DNA from 2 places in the Micromonospora sp. NPDC093243 genome. Region 1 is predicted to be linked to the other one. Evidence: predicted binding sites of a transcription regulator. Region 1 holds the regulator's gene; the other holds the start of a gene.

Evidence for each region. Region 1 encodes HrcA, which represses chaperone genes, less so after heat shock. Its sites were predicted from a motif close to GGTTNGCACNCTCNNNNNGAGNGTGCNAACC; they were not measured.
Region 2: groL (chaperonin GroEL) is a predicted target of HrcA. The motif match lies at 2,511-2,541, and genes of this name have one in related genera.

Annotation. Positions count from the first base shown of each region.
Region 1 is NZ_JBIVNT010000009.1:54,728-61,915, reverse strand. It holds gene ACIP9D_RS27250 (histidine triad nucleotide-binding protein) at 1-20, opposite strand, end outside; gene ACIP9D_RS27245 (SDR family oxidoreductase) at 89-850, shown strand; gene ACIP9D_RS27240 (16S rRNA (uracil(1498)-N(3))-methyltransferase) at 1,010-1,744, opposite strand; gene dnaJ (molecular chaperone DnaJ) at 1,798-2,943, opposite strand; gene hrcA (heat-inducible transcriptional repressor HrcA) at 3,024-4,046, opposite strand; gene ACIP9D_RS27225 (DUF4870 domain-containing protein) at 4,257-4,895, shown strand; gene hemW (radical SAM family heme chaperone HemW) at 4,933-6,156, opposite strand; gene ACIP9D_RS27215 (enoyl-CoA hydratase-related protein) at 6,175-6,984, shown strand; gene ACIP9D_RS27210 (SDR family NAD(P)-dependent oxidoreductase) at 7,083-7,188, opposite strand, start outside.
Region 2 is NZ_JBIVNT010000008.1:26,281-33,468, reverse strand. It holds gene ACIP9D_RS25575 (GNAT family N-acetyltransferase) at 3-533, opposite strand; gene ACIP9D_RS25570 (cold-shock protein) at 759-962, shown strand; gene ACIP9D_RS25565 (hypothetical protein) at 1,069-2,463, shown strand; gene groL (chaperonin GroEL) at 2,739-4,361, shown strand; gene ACIP9D_RS25555 (hypothetical protein) at 4,462-4,707, opposite strand; gene ACIP9D_RS25550 (GNAT family N-acetyltransferase) at 4,797-5,729, opposite strand; gene ACIP9D_RS25545 (S8 family serine peptidase) at 5,781-7,188, opposite strand, start outside.

The DNA of each region.
Region 1 (7,188 bases):
AACAGGCAGTCGCTTCCCATCGGGGCATGCTAAGCGCTGCACCGGGGCCGGATGGGCGAGGCCGGGCCGCTGCGGCATGATGGCCCGCGTGACTTCACGGGCGGTACTGGTGACGGGGGGCTCGCGCGGCATCGGGCGGGCCGTGGTCCAGGCCTTCGCGGCCGGCGGTGACCGGGTGGCGATCCACCACCGGGACTCGGCGGACCTCGCCGAGGAGTTGCGCGCGCAGCTGCCCGGCGACGGGCACGTGGTCCTGCGGGCCGATCTCGCCGACCCGGAGGCGGTCCGCACGATGGTCGACCGGGCCGCCGAGCTGCTGGGCGGGCTGGACGTGCTGGTCAACAACGCCGGCATGTTCGGGCCGGCCGACCCGCCGCACCCGGTCTTCGAAAGCTCCTACGAACAGTGGCGGCAGCGCTGGCGGGAGGTGCTCGACACCAACCTCTTCGGCGCGGCCAACGCGACCTGGTGCGCCGCCCAGCACATGCGCGAGCGCGGCGGCCGGATCGTCAACGTGTCCTCCCGTGGCGCGTTCCGGGGCGAGCCAGGGAACCCGGCGTACGGGGCGAGCAAGGCCGGGTTGAACGCGCTCGGCCAGTCGTTGGCGGTGGCGCTGGCCCCGTACGGCATCGCGGTGGCCACGGTCGCGCCCGGCTTCGTGGCGACCGACATGACCAACGAGCACCTGAAGGCCGAACGGGGCGCGGCCGTACGGGCGCAGAGCCCGTTCAACCGGGTGGCCCGCCCCGAGGAGATCGCCGCCGCGGTGCACTGGCTCGCCTCCCCCGAGGCGGAGTGGGCCTCCGGCACCATCGTCGACCTGAACGGCGCCTCCTACCTCCGCACCTAACCCCGCCCCCACCCCACCCCCCCCCGGCCGATCATGCAGTTGTGGTGCCCGGTAACTGGCATTACGCCCCTTTGGTGAGGCACCACAACTGCATGATCGCCGCGGAGGGCGGGGGGTGCGGGGGGTGCGGGGGGTGCGGGGGCGCAGGGGGCGGGTGGGTTACCAGCGGAGTAGGCGGGTGGCGAGAACGCTGAGGGCGGCCACGCCGGCGGTGGAGGTGCGCAGCACCGACTCGCCGAGGCGGACCGGGCGGGCGCCGGCCTCGGCGAAGGCGTCCAGCTCGGCCGGGGCGACGCCGCCCTCGGGGCCGACCACCAGCACGATCTCGCCGGCGTCCGGCAGGTCGGCGGTGGTGAGGCGCCCGTCGGCCTCCTCGTGCAGCACGAACGCGGCGGCGGCCCCGGCGATCCGGCGGGCCACCTGGACGGTCGACTCGTCCGGCGCGCCGGCCACCACCGGAAGCCAGGGCCGGCGGGCCTGCTTGGCCGCCTCGCGGGAGGTCGCGACCCACTTCTCCCGGGCCCGTACCCCCCGGTCGCCGCGCCACTGGGCCACCGAGCGGGACGCCGCCCAGGGCACGATCTCGTCCACCCCGACCTCGGTCATCGCCTGCACGGCCAGCTCGCCCCGGTCGCCCTTGGCGATGCCCTGCACCACCACCAACCGTGGAACGGCCGCGTCGGCGTACCCCCGGGAGGTGATGTCGAGTTCCAGGCTGCCCCGGCCGACGGCGGTGACCACGGCGGTCGCCGTGCCACCCCGGCCGTCGGCGAGCAGCAGCTCCTCGCCCACCCGCAGCCGTTGCACGGTGGCCGCGTGGTGCCCCTCGGGCCCGCCGAGGGTCAGCGAGTCGGCGGCGGGCAGCGGATCGACCAGGAAGAGCGGCGCGGACACGATCAACAGGCTAGCCGCCCCGGACCGGCCGGGGCGGCTGACCCGGCTACGACTCAGGCGTGGCCGTTGAACGCGTCCCGCATCCGGGAGAAGAAGCCGCCCTGCTTGGTCAGCTCGGCGACCTCCTCGCCCCGGGTCTTGGCGAAGTCGCGCAGCATCTTCTCCTGATCGGCGTCGAGCTTGGTGGGGGTACGCACGTCGAGGTGCACGTAGAGGTCGCCCCGGCCGGTGCCGCGCAGGTGTGGCACCCCGCGGGCGCGCAGCCGCAGCGTGCTGCCCGGCTGGGTGCCGGACTTGACGTCGACGGTCTCCTCGCTGTCCAGCGTCTTGATGGTCAGCCGGGTGCCGAGGGCCGCCGCCGTCATCGGCACGGTCACCCGGCAGTGCAGGTCGTCGCCCTTGCGCGAGTAGACGTCGTGCGGCCGCTCGTGGATCTCGACGTAGAGGTCGCCGGCGGTGCCGCCGCCGGGGCCGACCTCACCCTGCTGGGCCAGCCGGATCCGCATGCCGTCCTCGACCCCGGCCGGGATCTTGACGGTCAGCGAGCGGCGGGTACGCACCCGCCCGTCACCGGCGCACGTCGGGCACGGGTGCGGGATCGTGGTGCCGTAGCCCTGGCAGACGGTGCACGGCCGGGCGGAGACCACCTGGCCGAGGAAGGTGCGCTGCACGGACTGCACCTCGCCGCGACCACCGCAGGCCTCACAGGTGGCCAGGTGGGTGCCGGCGGCGGTGCCGGCGCCGGAGCAGGTGGTGCAGAGCACGGCGGTGTCGACGGTGATCGGCGCCTCGACGCCGAACGCGGTCTCGTGCAGGTCGAGCTCCAGCCGCAGGATCGCGTCGGCGCCCGGCCGGGTGCGCGGCCGCGGCCCGCGGGCGCCGCCCGCGGCCCCGCCGAAGAACGCGTCCATGATGTCCTGGAACCCGACGAACGGGCCGGCCCCGCCGGGACCGCCCGGGCCGCCGGCGCCCCCGCCGCCCGGGGCGAGCGGGTCACCGCCCAGGTCGACGATCTGCCGTTTCCGGTCGTCCGAGAGGACCTCGTACGCGGCGTTGATGTCCTTGAACTTCTCCTGAGCCTCCGGATCCGGATTGACGTCCGGGTGGAACTGGCGCGCCAGCTTGCGGTAGGCGCGCTTGATCTCGTCGTCGGAGGCTTCCCGGCTCACACCGAGAATGCCGTAGTAGTCCCTGGCCACTGCGTTCCGTGTCCTCATGTTCGTCTCGCGTTGCGTTGCGCCGGTCGGCGGCCGGAGCCGGCCGTCGGCGCCCTGACTGGTCAGTTCTGGGCCAGCAGCTCGCCCACGTAGCGTGCCACGGCGCGCACCGTGGCGATGGTCCCGGGGTAGTCCATCCGGGTGGGCCCCAGCACCCCCAGGCCGCCCACGATGGTGGCGCCCGGGCCGTAGCCGGTGCTGACCACCGAGGCGGCGCGGAGGTTGTCGAACTCGTTCTCGTCGCCGATCAGCACCCGGGTCGTGCTCGGCTCCGTCTCGCCGATGAGCTTGAGCAGCACGACCTCCTCCTCCAGCGCCTCGAGGATCGGCCGCAGCGAGCCCTGGAAGTCGAGCAGGCCGCCCCGGGTCAGGTTGGCGGTGCCGGCCAGCGCGAGCCGCTCCTCGTGCCGCTCGACCAGCGTCTCCAGCAGCACGGTGGAGAGGGTGGTCATCGCCGGGCGCAGCTCGGTCGGCACCTCGTCGACCAGCGCCTGCACCAGCGGCGGTGTGTCGGAGAGCCGGGTGCCGGCCAGCTTCTCGTTGACCAACCGGCGCAGGTCGGTGACGTCGTCGGCGGGGATCGGCGCGGGCATCTCCACCAGCCGCTGCTCGACCCGTCCGGTGTCGGCGATCATGACCAGCATCAGTCGGGTGGTGGAGATCGGCACCAGTTCCAGGTGCCGGACCGACGACCGGGCCAGGCTCGGGTACTGCACGACGGCGACCTGCCGGGTCAACTGGGCCAGCAGCCGGACCGTACGATGCACCACGTCGTCGAGGTCGACCGCGCCGACCAGGAAGCGCTCGATCGCCCGGCGCTCGGCCGGGCTGAGCGGCTTGACCCGGGACAGCCGGTCGACGAAGAGCCGGTAGCCGCGGTCGGTGGGCACCCGGCCGGCGCTGGTGTGCGGCTGCCGGATGTAGCCCTCTTCCTCGAGCACGGCCATGTCGTTGCGGACCGTCGCGGGCGAGACCCCGAGCTGGTGTCGCTCGACCAGCGCGCGGCTGCCGACCGGCTCCTGCGTGGCGACGTAGTCCTCGACGATGGCGCGGAGCACGGCGAGCTTGCGGTCGTCGAGACCCATTCCCCCCACCTCCTACGCGCCTCGGCCGGCGGCACTGTGCACCGCCGGCGGCTCTCCTGGCACTCGACTGTAGCGAGTGCCAGTCTACGTCGGCAGGCCCGCCAGCGCGATGATCAACGACGGACCGCGGGTGCGGCCCTGCCCACGTCCCGCCGATCCGGACGACAGCGCTCTGGTGCGGCGTTGCCGGCTGCCCCTACCGTGACGTTCATGACTGAACCACCTCGCCCTCCCGGCGCCGGGGAGCCCGGCGGCAACCCGCCGGAGCCGAACCCGCCGTACGCAGCTCCCGGCCCGTCCGCAGCGGACGAGCCGCCCACCGCACCACTGTCCGGGGCCCCGGGCCCGGGCGGCTATCCCCCGCCCGGCGGCTATCCGCCACCCGGCGGTGACCTGCCACCGTCAGGCGGCTACCCACCCCCAGGTGGGCCCCCGGGCGGCTACCCGCCCCCGGGCGTCGGCTATCCGACCGGCGGGGCCTACGGCGCTCCCGGCGGCGGGTTCGCCAACAACGAGGACAAGACCTGGACGCTCGTCGCGCACTTCGGCGGGGCGGCCGGGATGTTCCTCAGCGGCGGCGTGCTCGGCTGGATCGCCCCGCTGGTGGCGATGCTGGCCCGGGGCAACCAGTCCCCGACGGTCCGGGCGCACGCCGTGGCGGCGCTCAACTTCCAGCTGATCTGGTCGATCGTCGGCGTGATCGGCTGGGTGCTCTCCTGCATCCTCATCGGTTTCATCGGCGTCGCCGCGGCGGTCATCCTCGGCACGGTCTTCGGCATCCTCGCCGGGATCAAGGCCAACGAGGGCCAGCTCTACCGCTACCCGATGTCGGCGAGCTTCATCAAGTGATCCCGGCCGGCCGCTCCCCCGGCCGGTCGGGCACCGCTCACGGCAGCAGGTCGCGGACGACGGCGTCGGCCAGCAGCCGGCCCCGCAGGGTGAGCACGGCCCGACCGGCCGCGTACGGTCCGGCGTCCAGCAGGCCGTCGGCCAGCGCCCGCGCGGCGGCGGCCCGGCCGGCGGCGTCCAGCACCTCCAGCGGCAGCCCGGAGGCGAGCCGCAGCCGCAGCATGACGTCCTCCATGTGCGCCTCGTCGGACGTGAGCACCTCCCGGGCCAGGCCGGGGGACGTCCCGGCGGCGAGCCGCTGGGCGTACGCCCCGGGGTGCTTCACGTTCCACCAGCGCACTCCGCCGACGTGGCTGTGCGCCCCCGGCCCGAGCCCCCACCAGTCGGCGCCGGCCCAGTAGAGCAGGTTGTGCCGGCACCGGGCGGCCGGCGTCCGGGCCCAGTTGGAGACCTCGTACCAGGAGAAGCCGGCCGCGCCGAGCGCCGCCTCCGCCGCCAGGTAGCGGTCGGCCGCCACGTCGTCGCTCGGGTACGGCAGCTCGCCACGGCGCATCCGGGCGGCGAGCCTGGTGCCGTCCTCCACGATCAGGGCGTACGCGCTGACGTGGTCGACACCGGCGGCGACCACCTGCTCGAGCGAGCGGGCGAAGTCCTCGGCGCTCTCCCCCGGCGTGCCGTAGATCAGGTCCAGGTTGACGTGGTCGAACCCGGCGTCGCGCGCCTCCAGGGCGGCGGCGGTGGCCCGACCCGCGCTGTGCTTGCGGTCCAGGATCGCCAGCACCCCCGGCGCGGCGGACTGCATGCCCAGGGAGATCCGGGTGTAGCCCGCCGCCCGCAGCGTCTTGAGCGACTCTGGCGTGACCGACTCCGGGTTGGCCTCGGTGGTCACCTCGACGTCGGCGGCCAGCCCCCAGGTGCGGTCGATCGCGTCGAGGATCCGGGCCAGGTCGTCGGCGGGGAGCAGGGTCGGGGTGCCGCCGCCGACGAAGACGGTGTCCACCCGCTTCGGCGGGGCGTCGCCGAGCACCCGGGCGGCGAGCCGCAGCTCGGCGAGCACGGAGTCGGCGTACTCCTCCCGGCTCGCCCCACCGCCCAGCTCGCCGGCGGTGTAGGTGTTGAAGTCGCAGTAGCCGCAGCGGCTGGCGCAGAAGGGCACGTGCACGTACACGCCGAAACCCCGCGCGCCGACGTCGGCGGTCGCGGTGGAGGGTAGCGATCCGTCGACGGGGACGGTCTCGCCTTCTGGAAGCACGCCGGGCATGAGCACTAGTGTGCCCGCATGACCTCTCCCGACGCGCTGGTGCGGGTCGCCACGGCTCGCGGGGTGACCACCCTCACCCTGGACAGCCCGCACAACCGCAACGCGCTCTCCACCCCGCTGATGACGCAGCTGCTCGCCGGGCTGGCCGCCGCTGTCGCCGACGACGGCGTCCGGATGGTGGTGCTCGACCACACCGGCCCGGTCTTCTGCTCCGGCGCGGACCTGAAGGAGACCGCCGCCGCGTACGCCAGCGGGACGGTGCCGGCCGGGAAGCTCGGCGACGTCCTCGCCGCGGTCTGGGAGTGCCCCAAGCCCGTACTCGCCCGGGTCGCCGGGCCGGCCCGGGCCGGCGGGCTGGGTCTGATCGCGGCGGCGGACCTGGCGGTCTGCGCCGAGGAGGCGACCTTCGCCTTCACCGAGGTGCGGATCGGCGTGATCCCGGCGGTGATCTCGGCGACCGTGCTGCCCCGGCTGCACCCGCGGGCGGCGGCCGAGCTCTACCTGACCGGCGACACCTTCGACGGCCGGCGGGCCGCCGAGATCGGGCTGGTCACCGCGGCGGTGCCCGCCGACGGGCTGGACGCGGCGGTGGAGCGGTACTGCGCGTCGCTGGTGCGCGGGGCGCCGGGCGCGTTGGCCGGCGCCAAGCAGTTGCTGCGCCGCCCGGCCGCGGGCGACCTGCGGGCCGAGATCGCCGAGCTGGCCGCGCTGTCGACCGGCTACTTCCTCTCCGAGGAGGGGCGGGAGGGCGTCACGGCGTTCCGGGAGAAGCGATTGACTCGATGGGTGGCCGGTCTTGACGGTGGTCGCGCCGATCACGCGGACTAGCGCCGGGGCATCTGCCTCGGCTCGGCCGGGCGGTCGGCTGGGACGGATCAGCGCCGGGACGCCGCCGCGGCGCGGCGGCGTCCCGGCGTCCGTCCGGGTCACCAGGCGGTCGCGCCGCCGTCGACCGGATAGTTCGCGCCGGTGATGTACGACGCCCGGTCGGACGCGAGGAAGACCACCAGCTCGGCGACCTCCTCCGGGCGG
Region 2 (7,188 bases), on a different contig from region 1:
CCTCAGGCGGGGCGGCGCATCTGGAGTTCGGTCAGCGCCGGGATGGTCGGGTGCGGCACCCGGACGCCGGTGTCGACGAACCCGAGCCGCTGGTACGCCCGGTAGGCGCGGTCGTTGCCGACCACCACCTCGAGCATCAGCTCCGGTCGGCCGCACTCCCGTGACCAGGCAGCCACCGCGTCGACCAGCTCGGCGAGCAGCCCGTTGCCCCGCCAGGTCGGGGTCACGTAGACCGCGTAGATGACGGTCAGCCCGGGTTCGGTCGGGGTGACCGTGCCACCGGCGTGCCCGACCAGGCGGCCGCCCGGGTCCGCGATGAACTGCGCGGTCTCCGAGCCGGCCGAGGTGTACGCGATCCGGGCGGCGTACTCGGCGTGCGGGCGGGCCGCCGCGTCGGCCACGGTCTCCAGGAAGGCCAGCGGCGAGTCGGCGAGCATCTCCAGCCGCAGGGCCCGCATCCGGGCGGCGTCCGCCGGTCGGACCCGGCGGATCTCCGCCTGCCGTGGGCTGGGCCGGGCCGGAGCGGTCATCATGACCGCATACCTACCACAATGATGACGACCGATGGCCGCATGGCTCGACATCGGGTGCAATATGCCCCGATTTGTGGTCGTGCGCCGCCGTCACTCCTCGTGTAGCGTGCGATTTCGGTCACCTCTTCAGCGGCCGTCGCCGATCGCGGAAAAGGTGGTTGCCGCGCGCCCGGCCGTGCCCGGCCGCGCGGGTAGGAAACGCCGCGCAGAGTGAGGAAGTGCACCGTGGCACAGGGCACCGTGAAGTGGTTCAACGCCGAAAAGGGCTACGGCTTCATCGCCGTCGACGGCGGGCAGGACGTCTTCGTTCATTTCTCCGCGATCGAGATGGACGGCTACAAGGCGCTCGACGACGGCCAGCGGGTGGAGTTCGAGATCGCCCAGGGGCAGAAGGGCCCCCAGGCTGAGCGGGTGCGCGTCATCGCCTGAGCGGGCGCCGCCTGCCCGGACCATCGGCCGGTGCCGGCCGGGGCTGCGCCACGGGGCCCGACCCTGGAAGATCGTGAACCGTTCCAGCCGTCGCTGAGGAGGGTTCATGTCCGACCAGCCGCCCCCGGCCGTCCCGCCCCCGGGCCAGCCCGACCCGTCCGGTCCGCACTCGGGCGGCGACAACCCGTCCGGATCCCGTCCGGGCGAACCCGACCCGGCCACGCCCGCGCCGGGCGCCGACCCGGCCACGCCCGCGCCGGGCGCCGACCCGGCCACGCCCGCGCCGGGCGCCGACCCGGCCACGCCCGCGCCCGGTGGCGCCGGAGTCCCGTCCACGGACGCTCCGGGCGTTCAGCCCGGCTCCGACCCGACCGCGGCGTCCGCCTGGGGCCCGCCGCCGGGCTGGGATCCGGCCGCGCCCACCACCAGTGGCCCCCCGACGGCCGGCTGGGACCCGAGCGCGCCGCCGCCCGGCGGCCCTCCGCCGACCGCTCCGGCCGGCTGGGACCCGCGCGTGCCGCCTCCCTGGGAGCCGCCGCCGGGCGCGCCGCAGGGCTGGGTCTTCCCGCCCACCGGCGGCTACCCGGCCGGCGCCGGGCCGTACGGCGGGCAGCCCTGGTATCCGGGTCCACCGGCCGGGTGGTACCCACCCGGCTTCGATCCGGCCGACCCGCTGGTCACCCCGCCCGGCGTCGGGCTGAGCGGCTGGTTCGACCGGTGCGTGGGGGCGGTGCGGCGCGGCTGGCGACTGCTGCTGCCCATCCTGCTGCTCACCCAGGTGCTGCCCGCCGCGGTGCTGTCGGTGCTCTCCATCGGGCTGGACCCGACGGCGAACTGGGAGACGTCCACCGTCGAGGACCCGGCCGCGCTGCCCGACACCTTCTTCACCGACCTGGCCACCATCGTCCTGGTGCTGGTCGGCGGCAGCCTGGTGATCGGGTTGGTGCAGGCCCTGGGCTGGGCCGCCGGGACGTGGGTGATCACCCGCCAGGCGGCCGGCGAGCCGGTCGACCTGGCCGCCGCGCTGCGCTACGGCCTGCGCCGGGCACTCGGGCTCTGGGGCTGGACGCTGCTGATCAGCGTGATCGTCGGCCTGGGCGTCTGCTTCTGCGTCCTGCCCGGCATCTACCTCGCCTTCGCGCTGAGCATGGCCGGGCCGGTCTACCTCTTCGAGCGGCACAACCCGATCGGCCGGTCGTTCCGGATGTTCCACGACCGGCTGGGGCTGCTGCTGGGGCGGGTGGCCCTGGTCGTCGCCGTGGTGATCGTCTGCACCGTGGTCGCCAGTGTGATCGAGGGGGTCGGCACCGCCCCGTTCGGCACCGATCCGCTCGCCGCGCCGGGGTCCGCGATCGGCGTGGTGGCGGTGATCGCCGTCACCGCGGTGCTGGCCCTCCCCGCCCACCTCGTGCAGCTGGTGGGGCTGTTGGTGACGTACGCCGAGCAGCGGGTCCATGAGCGGCCGGTGAACAGCGCCGGACTGGCCGCGGAGCTCGGCTGATCGCGGCGTTCGTGCTTGCACTCGGCATGGGAGAGTGCTAAACAAGTCATTGGCACTCGCGTACTGTGAGTGCCAAAGGTCGGGGCGGTGGGGCCATGGCCACGCCGGCGGGACAAGCCGCCGGTGGGGCAGGTGGCCGGTCGTCGCGGGCTATCCGGCCCGGCCGAGGTGAGCCGTCGTCACCACGACGACGGCGCCCCAAGGTGCGTACACCAGGCGGCCCATCCGGGACACACACTCGGGTGGCCCGTGAGTGTCCAGGAGGACAACGCCGTATGGCCAAGATGATCGCGTTCGACGAAGAGGCGCGCCGCGGCCTCGAGCGGGGCATGAACCAGCTCGCCGACGCCGTAAAGGTGACCCTCGGCCCCCGGGGCCGCAACGTCGTGCTCGAGAAGAAGTGGGGTGCCCCCACCATCACCAACGATGGTGTGAGCATCGCCAAGGAGATCGAGCTCGAGGACCCGTACGAGAAGATCGGCGCTGAGCTGGTCAAGGAGGTCGCCAAGAAGACCGACGACGTGGCCGGTGACGGCACGACGACGGCGACCGTCCTGGCCCAGGCCCTGGTTCGTGAGGGCCTGCGCAACGTGGCCGCCGGCGCCAACCCGATGGCCCTGAAGCGGGGCATCGAGGCCGCCGTGGCCAGCGTCTCGGAGGAGCTGCTCAAGCTCGCCAAGGACGTGGAGACCAAGGAGCAGATCGCCTCCACCGCCTCCATCTCGGCCGGTGACACCAGCGTCGGCGAGATCATCGCCGAGGCGATGGACAAGGTCGGCAAGGAAGGCGTCATCACCGTCGAGGAGAGCAACACCTTCGGCCTGGAGCTTGAGCTCACCGAGGGTATGCGCTTCGACAAGGGCTACATCTCCGCGTACTTCATGACCGACCCGGAGCGTATGGAGGCCGTCTTCGACGACCCGTACATCCTGATCGTCAACAGCAAGATCTCGTCGGTGAAGGACCTGCTCCCGATCCTGGAGAAGGTCATGCAGGGCGGCAAGCCGCTGCTGATCATCGCCGAGGACCTGGAGGGCGAGGCCCTGGCCACCCTGGTGGTCAACAAGGTCCGTGGCACCTTCAAGTCGGTCGCCGTCAAGGCGCCCGGCTTCGGTGACCGCCGCAAGGCCATGCTCACCGACATCGCCATCCTCACCGGTGGTCAGGTCATCAGCGAGGAGGTCGGCCTCAAGCTCGACGCGGCCGACGTCGACATGCTGGGCCGCGCCCGCAAGGTCGTGGTGACCAAGGACGAGACCACCATCGTCGACGGTGCCGGTGACGCCGAGCAGATCCAGGGCCGGGTGAACCAGATCCGGGCCGAGATCGACAAGAGCGACTCCGACTACGACCGGGAGAAGCTGCAGGAGCGTCTGGCCAAGCTGGCCGGCGGTGTTGCGGTGATCAAGGTCGGCGCGGCCACCGAGGTCGAGCTGAAGGAGCGCAAGCACCGCATCGAGGACGCCGTTCGCAACGCGAAGGCGGCCGTCGAGGAGGGCATCGTCCCGGGTGGTGGCGTCGCGCTGGTGCAGGCCGGCAAGACCGCCTTCGACAAGCTGGACCTGACCGGCGACGAGGCGACCGGCGCGCAGATCGTCAAGATCGCGCTGGACGCCCCGCTGCGGCAGATCGCCGTCAACGCCGGCCTCGAGGGCGGCGTGGTCGTCGAGCGCGTGCGCAACCTGGAGGCGGGCCACGGCCTCAACGCCGCCAACGGCGAGTACGTGGACCTGCTGGCCGCGGGCATCATCGACCCGGCCAAGGTGACCCGCTCGGCGCTGCAGAACGCGTCGTCGATCGCGGCGCTCTTCCTCACCACCGAGGCCGTCGTGGCGGACAAGCCGGAGAAGACCCCGGCCGCCCCGGCTGGTCCGGGTGGCGGGGACATGGACTTCTGAGTCCAGTTCCGACCGGAAACGGGGCGGGCCGCGTCAGCGGTCCGCCCCGTTTCGTCGTCAGGTCGTCAGCCGCCAGGTCGGCGGGCGCCGGCAGGCGCGGTCAGGTCGGCAGCGGGCGCTGGTTGCGCCGCTTGTGCGTCCGGTCGTACGGCGCGCGGAGCTGGATCGGCGCGTCCACCATCTCGACCGGATCCTCGGCCGCGGGGTCATCGGCGACGCTCATCTCGGCCAGTTGTTCGGCGTCCCCGTAGTCGAGTCGGTCGATCGGCAGATGGCCGGGCAGATCGCCGACCGGGGTCCAGGTGACGGGTGCGACGTCCTCGGTGTGTTCGTCGTCCGTGGTCATTGCTGCCTCCTCTACCGAAACGGTAGGGGGCGTCGATCACGGATGAGGGCGAATGGCACTATACGGGTCTATATCCCATTCGCCCCGGATCAGTTCCCGATCGTCCGCCGGTACAGGAAGAAGACCCGCTCGATCCGCGCACCCGAGCTGCCCGAGTAGAACGGCACCGGCCCCACCCAGCCGATCTGGGCCGATTCCAGCCCCATGTCGTGCTGGTCCCGCAGGCAGCGCCGCAGCAGCACCCCGCCGATCCCCGAGCCCTCAGCCGCCGGGGCGGTGCCCATCGGCCCGAACCAGCTCGGCCGGGACGACCCGTACGCCGCGAAGCCGATCACCTCGCCGTCGCGTTCCGCCAGGTGGCAGCCCGCCCCCGGCCGGCCCACCGAACCCGCCAACTCGCCGTCCCAGGCCCCGCCGAAGGTGGACCGGGCGAACGCGGCCAGCGCCGGCAGGTCCGCCGGCTCCGCGCGGCGCACCGTCACCCCCTGTCCGGCCAACCGTCGCTCCGCGGCCTGCGTCGAGCGCAGCGCCGGCGACTCGTCGTACGACAGGTCGGCGGTCATGTTCCAGGCCGTCCGGTCCTCCTGGTAGCCCAGCGCCAGCGCGGCGCAGACCGCGGGGGTGTACCGGACATCGATCCCCGGCCAGGCGTAGTACGGCGGGTTGCCGGCGAGCAGCACCTCGGCCGCACCCCGGTCGGCGAGCTGCCGCTCCGCACCGGCCAGCAGCGCCCGCCCGGCGCCCCGGCGGCGGTGCTCCGGCGCGACCGCGACCAGGTCGACGTGCCCGAGCCGGGGGTCGGCCGCCGACATCGAGCCGATCAGCACTCCGACCAACTCCGCCCCCCGGTACGCGCCGAGCGCGAACACCGGCCGGTCGGCGGCGGCCCGGGTCCAGAGCGCGTCCACCAGGACGCCCGCCTCGGTCGCGTCCTCGGGCAGGTCGAGCGCTCCGGCGCAGAGCCGCACCACGGCGGGCGCCAGATCGGGGGTGAGTTCGCTGACGGTGATCTCCGCGTCCATGGTCGCCGACCCTAGATCACGGGTACCCGTCCGCCCAAGGCCCGGCCACCGTCAGCCCGCGGCCCGGGCCGCCCGCACGGCCGCGTACGCGTCGACCAGGCCGGCGCCGGTGATGTTCGCGGGCCCACCGCAGGCGTCCGCCGGATTGCGGGAGCGATAGGTCGGCTCGGCGGGCGTCGCGGTCTCCCGCAGCAGCTGGCGGGTCCGGGGCAGGTCGCCGATCAGCGCCGGGTCGGCCGACCACATCAGCGCCACCACCCCGGCCACCTGCGGGGTGGCCATCGAGGTGCCGTCGAGCGTGGCGTACCCGCCACCGGGCATCGCGGAGCGGACCCCGACGCCGGGGGCCAGCACGTCCGGCTTGGCTGGCCCGCCCGGCACGGGGCCTCGGGAGGAGAACTGCGCCACCCGGCCCCGGTCGTCCACCGCCCCCACGGTCAGCACGTCCGGGTAGGGCGCGGGCGGGTCGTCGATCGACGCGCACCAGGGGCCGGTGTTCCCGGCCGCGGCGACCACGAAGATGCCGGCGGCGTCCAGCGCGGCGGTGGCCGGCCGGAGCACCCCGGCGTCGCAGCCCTCGATCCCGGGGCAGCCCCAGGAGTTGGTCAGGATGTCCGGCGCGCGCTCCGGACGCCCGTCGGTGAACGCGTCGCCGCCGGACGGGAACGGCGCCAGCATGAACTGGAGGCAGTCCAGGTAGTGCGCCGGGCTGCCGAGGTTGCGGTCCAGGTTGACGCAGCCCACCCACTGCGCTCCCGGTGCCACCCCGATGCCGTCGCGTCCGACCGCGCTGCCCGTCGTGTGGGTGCCGTGCCCGCCCGCGTCGGTGGGGGCGCGGGTGCCGTCCCACGGGTCGTACCAGGAGTCGTCGCCGCCGCGGAAGCCGCCGGCCAACGCGGGGTGGCGGCCGTCCACCCCGGAGTCGGAGCTGCCCACCACCACGCCCGCGCCGGTCACCCCGAGTTGGCTCCAGACCCGGTCGGCGCCGATCCGGCGGATGTTCCACTCCGGCCCGGTCGGGGCGGGATCTGTGCCCCGCGTGGTGCCGGCCGGCGCGGGCAGTGGGCGCAGCCGCTGGCTGACCAGCACCCGAGCGACCTTCGGGCGGCGCGCCAGCCAGGCCCGCACCGCCGGGCCGCCATCCACCTCGATCCCGTTCACCAGGTAGTACGGCGTGGGGCGCAGGCGCAGCCGGCTCAGCTCCCGACGCAGATCGGCCTGGCTCCGCTCGGCGGTGGCGACCAGCCGGCGGTAGACCTCACCGGCCCGGGCGTCCCGGCCGGTCCGGCCCGGCGCGGCGGCCGGCAGGCCGGACAGGTCGGCCTGCTCGCGCAGCACCACGAAGAGTCGCTCGCCGTGCAACCCCGGCTGGCCCGGGCCCAGGTCGACCGCGCCGAGCGCGACCAGCAGCACGGCGGCGGTGACCGCCGCCGTCCGCCGACGCGGGACACGACCGCGC